Regions from separate parts of the Desulfocurvus thunnarius genome, predicted to be linked through region 2. Evidence: riboswitches for the same ligand, from Rfam matches in the RefSeq annotation. Region 2 holds a riboswitch; the other holds the start of a gene.

Region 1 (2,195 bases), 1.4 Mb from region 2:
GAGAGGACTTCCGGATAGCCGCCCACGGCGAGGGCTTCCAGAAGCGCGTCCTTCGTCACCGAAGCCGTGCCCGCGTCCTTTGGCGGGAAATCCTTCTGGAACAGCGCATGGATAAAATCCCCGTGCACGCCCGCTATTTCCCCCTGCGAGAGCGGATACAGGGTCAACACTTCCATGCGCCCCGCCAGCGAGTCGGCGATTCCCGGCAAGGCCAGGATGTTGGCCGAGCCGGTCAGAAGATACCGCCCGGCGTGGCGCTCGCGGTCCACGTCTTCCTTGATGGCCAGCATCAGGGCGGAAGCGCGCTGCGCCTCATCGATGATCGCGGGCTTTTTCAGCCCCTGTAGAAACCCGCCCGGATCGTCCAGGGCTCCGGCCAATGCGGTCGCGGAGTCAAGACTGACGTACTGGCGGCTGATTTCACCCTCGCCGGAGGCTTCCGCCAGTTGCTTCACCAGCGTGGTCTTGCCGGTCTGCCGGGCTCCGCGCAGGAAAACCACGGGAGTATCGGATAAAGCCTCCAGCAGCCGGGAATATATGGTGCGCTTGTTCATGGCGTAAAATGTACCACGGGGTGGATGATTTTACAAGCACGCCCACGCCGAGCGCTGCGCGGGCAGGAGCGGATGGTCTGACCGAGAGAGTATTCCCCTGACACGGCCGCCCCTGGCGGGGTGATTTCCAGGCGGCCTTCTCCGTCATCTTTCCCTTGTCTTTCCAGCCTGCGCAGGCCGTTCAGGAGCGGTTGCCTCCTCCCGCCTTGCCATCCCCCCGGTTCTCTCCTATGCTGCCTCCGTCTGATGTCCTTCAGGTGGCCGCAAGGCCCGAACAGGGAATCCGGTGCGAAGCCGGAGCGGTCCCGCCGCTGTGATCCCCGCCGCGAAGCGACCTCTGCCAAGTGCCACTGCGTGACGCGGGAAGGCGGCAGGGGGAAGGGGAGAGCCAGAAGACCTGCCTGAAGCCGATACTTCCCGCTCGGAGCGCGGACTCCGCACCGGGAATGCCGAACAACCCAGCCCAAACGGCGCCGGGCCGGGGCGGTTCCGCCGCCCCCGGCCGCAACCGGCGACCTCGCGTGCCCCCTTCCGCAACCGGCGGCGCGCGGCGAGAATTCCATGCCTTCGCAGATCATCAAGCGGGACGGCCGCGTCGAAACCTGGTCCACCAAGCGGATCGGCGACGCCATCTTCAAGGCTCTCAAAAGCAGCGCCATCAAGGACCCCCTCCTGGCCGAGCGCCTGGCGCGCAAGGTCGAGGCCAAGCTCGCGGACGTGGACGCCCCCGAGCAGGAGCACGTGCAGGACATGGTCCAGCAGGTGCTCATGGAGGCCCGGCTGTACAAGGTCGCCGAGCGCTACATCCTTTACCGCGAGAAGCGCCGCGAGCTGCGCAGCCAGGGCCAGGCCTTTCTGGACATCGTCGGCGTCACCGAGGGCTACCTCGACAACCTCGACTGGCGCGTCAGCGAAAACTCCAACATGGTCCACTCCTTCCAGGGCCTGATCCTGCACATGGCCGGGGCGGTCCAGGCGCGCTACGTGCTGGAAAAATACCCCGAAGAGGTGCGCTCGGCGCACAACCACGGCTACTTTCACATCCACGACCTGTCCTTCGGCCTGGCCGGATACTGCTCGGGCTGGAGCCTGCGCGACCTGCTTCTGGAGGGCTTCAACCTGGAGGACCGCTGCTCCTCCAAGCCCGCGCGGCATTTCGACGCCGTGTGCGGGCAGATGGTCAATTTCCTGGGCACGTTGCAGAACGAATGGGCCGGGGCCCAGGCCTTCAACAACGTGGACACCTACCTCGCGCCCTTCATCCGCCACGACGGCCTGAGCTATGCCGACGTCAAGCAGCAGATCCAGAAGCTGCTGCACAACCTGAACGCCACCTCGCGCTGGGGCGGGCAGAGCCCGTTCACCAACTTCACCTTCGACGTGGTGCCGCCCTCGCACATCGCCAAGGAGCCGATCATCATCGGCGGTGCGCATCAGGACTCGACCTACGGCGAATACGCCGCCGAAATGGCGATGATTAACAAGGCGTTCCTGGAAGTCATGCTCGAGGGCGACGCCGACGGGCGCATCTTCTCCTTCCCCATCCCGACCTACAACGTGACCAAGGACTTCCCCTGGGACAGCGAGGTCGGCGGCCTGCTCCTGCGCATGACCGCCAAGTACGGCGCGCCCTATTTCCAG
Region 2 (2,195 bases):
CTTTTCCAGGAATGCGGGCCGTCCCCGGCGATGTCCACGCGTACATGGTGGCCCGGGGCGCTCATGAAGGGCAGCAGCCAGACCCGCCGCGCCCCCGCCGCCCGGACCCGCCGGATCACGGCCTCGCAGCCCGGCTCGCCCATGAGCGTGCCCATGAACAGCAACGGGTCGTCGCGGCGGGCCAGGGCCTCGAAGTCCAGGTAGCGCCGGTGCCCTTCGTGGTAGGTGCCGTGGCCCACGAGGACCAGAGCATCGCCCGGGCCGCGCTCCGGGGGCGGGTATCCTGCCAGGGCGGCCAGGGCGGCGGCCAGGTCCGCCCCGGCCATGAGCATCGGGCCGCCGACCTCCACCTCGAGGAAGCCCTTGCGCGGGTGGCGGAAGACATGCGCCTGGTCCCGGGTCCAGTGGTATTCCACGCCGGGCACCGTATGCAGCGACTGCACGGCCAGGTGCGTCACGCCCTCGTCGTGCAGCCGCGAGAGGGCCACGGCCACGGAATCGTTCTCGAAGCCCCGGGCGGCGAGCTTGCGGCGGATCTTGTGCGCCGTGTAGGCCCAGCGCACGGGCACCCCGGGGAAGCGCCCGCGCACCTCGCGCTCCATGGCCTCGTAGCCCGCGCGGGCGTCGGGCAGGGCCACGCCGAAGGCCGCCAGCAGAATGCCGGGGCGTGCCGGGCGCGGGCGATGGTGGTGGTGACCGTGATCGTGGCCGTGACAACAGTGGTCGTGATGGTCGTGACCGTGGGCATGGCCATGCTCGTCACGGCCGGGGTCGTGATGGTCGTGGTCGTGGTCGTGGTGGTGGATATGGCCATGGTCGTGGCCATGCTCGTGGTCGTGGTCGGCGTGGGACATGCCCCCTCCTCGTGGGTTCCCATGGCACCGCCGACGGGGCGAGGAGGAGCGGCCCGCAGGGCGCCGCCCTGCCGTGACCAGCCCCCCGCCGCAAAGACCCGTTGCGGTGCTCGGGAGATTCGGACGGCAGGTCTTCTGGCTCCCCGGACGGCGCCCGGCCTTCCCGCCCCGGCAAGGGGCAGTGGCATCGTGGGGCGCCGCGGCCTCCCGCGCAAGGCGCGCGGGCCGGGTCACAGCGGCGGGTCCGCTCCGGTTTCACACCGGATTCCCTTTTCATCTCCTTGCGGAGAACCATCCGCCGGAAGGCTAGCCGCTGGTGCCATGCGCTGTCAAAACCTAAAGTCGTGCTCCCCGCGCGCCAAAGGGCCCGCAACCGGCCGCGGCTCGCCCGCCCGCGTGGTTCTTGCCGGAATTCCGGGGCATGGGCATGCAGCCCAAAAAGAACAAGGGCACGCGACAACGCCGCATGCCCTTGTTCCCATCCCGGCGCGCCCGTTACGGCTTTTGCCGCCAGCGCCGCAAAAGCCGCCCGAAGGCCTCCGCAACGTCGGCATAGCGCGCGTCGGCGTCCGTGCCGAAGGTTTTGGCCTTGCGGCTGGCGAGAATGAGCACGGCATGCAGGCCATGCTCCGCGTAAAAGGGCCGCGCGTAGTACGAACGCACCCCCTGGGGCGCAAAAAGCGCCCAGTCCACGGATTTGACGCTGTTCAGCGTATCCTCCACCAGCAGGGAACCGAGATCGAAGCGCTCGATGTCCTGGGCGATGGTGCCCTCGTAGGCATGGGTCGCGCCCCATTCCAGGCTGGTGAACGCCCGCCCCACGCCGAAGACCGTCACCTTGCCGCTGCCCGCCTGGATGTGCGAAAGCATGAGGCCGTCCACTTCCGGGCCGCATGCGTTCCAGAGGTTTTCCAGGGCCGGTTGCAGGTCGCCGGGGCGCAGGGCTTCGTCCCTGGCGGTGTCGAAGGGCCGCAGCAGCGTTTTCGCCTCCACGCAGACCAGGGCCACGCGCACCACCCGGTCTTCCGGCCCGCCCCAGGGCGTCAGCCGCACATGCGCCGAAAACAGACCGCGCTCCGCATTGCCGAGCATGAGCTTGCCCGACCACGCGTCGCTTCGCACGGCCTGGCGCGCGGCGTTCATAAGCTGCGCCCCCAGATGCTGCGGCGCCACGTCCGCCATGGACAGGCGACCGGCATCGTCCGCCCGGCGCATGAAAAGACCGTCGGCCGCCGCGTTGGCCTCCCTGATGGCGCAGCCTTCCAGGTCGATGGTGAACACGGGGTAGTCCGCATCGCCCACGCGCATGCTGAGCTGGGCGTTGTAGCATTCCGAACCGTA

The links. Region 2 has a riboswitch for cobalamin ahead of ACZ5KV_RS15765 (sirohydrochlorin cobaltochelatase). Riboswitches for the same ligand answer to the same signal wherever they lie in the genome.
Region 1: linked by a shared signal. The riboswitch ahead of ACZ5KV_RS05670 (ribonucleoside triphosphate reductase) and the one ahead of ACZ5KV_RS15765 (sirohydrochlorin cobaltochelatase) in region 2 are both predicted to bind cobalamin.

What each region holds. Positions count from the first base shown of each region.
Region 1 covers NZ_AP042411.1:1,312,545-1,314,739, reverse strand. The annotation lists gene ACZ5KV_RS05675 (ATP-binding protein) at 1-554, opposite strand, end outside; cobalamin riboswitch at 793-973, shown strand; gene ACZ5KV_RS05670 (ribonucleoside triphosphate reductase) at 1,116-2,195, shown strand, end outside.
Region 2 covers NZ_AP042411.1:3,552,652-3,554,846, reverse strand. The annotation lists gene ACZ5KV_RS15765 (sirohydrochlorin cobaltochelatase) at 1-854, opposite strand, end outside; cobalamin riboswitch at 963-1,165, opposite strand; gene ACZ5KV_RS15760 (PAS domain-containing protein) at 1,350-2,195, opposite strand, start outside.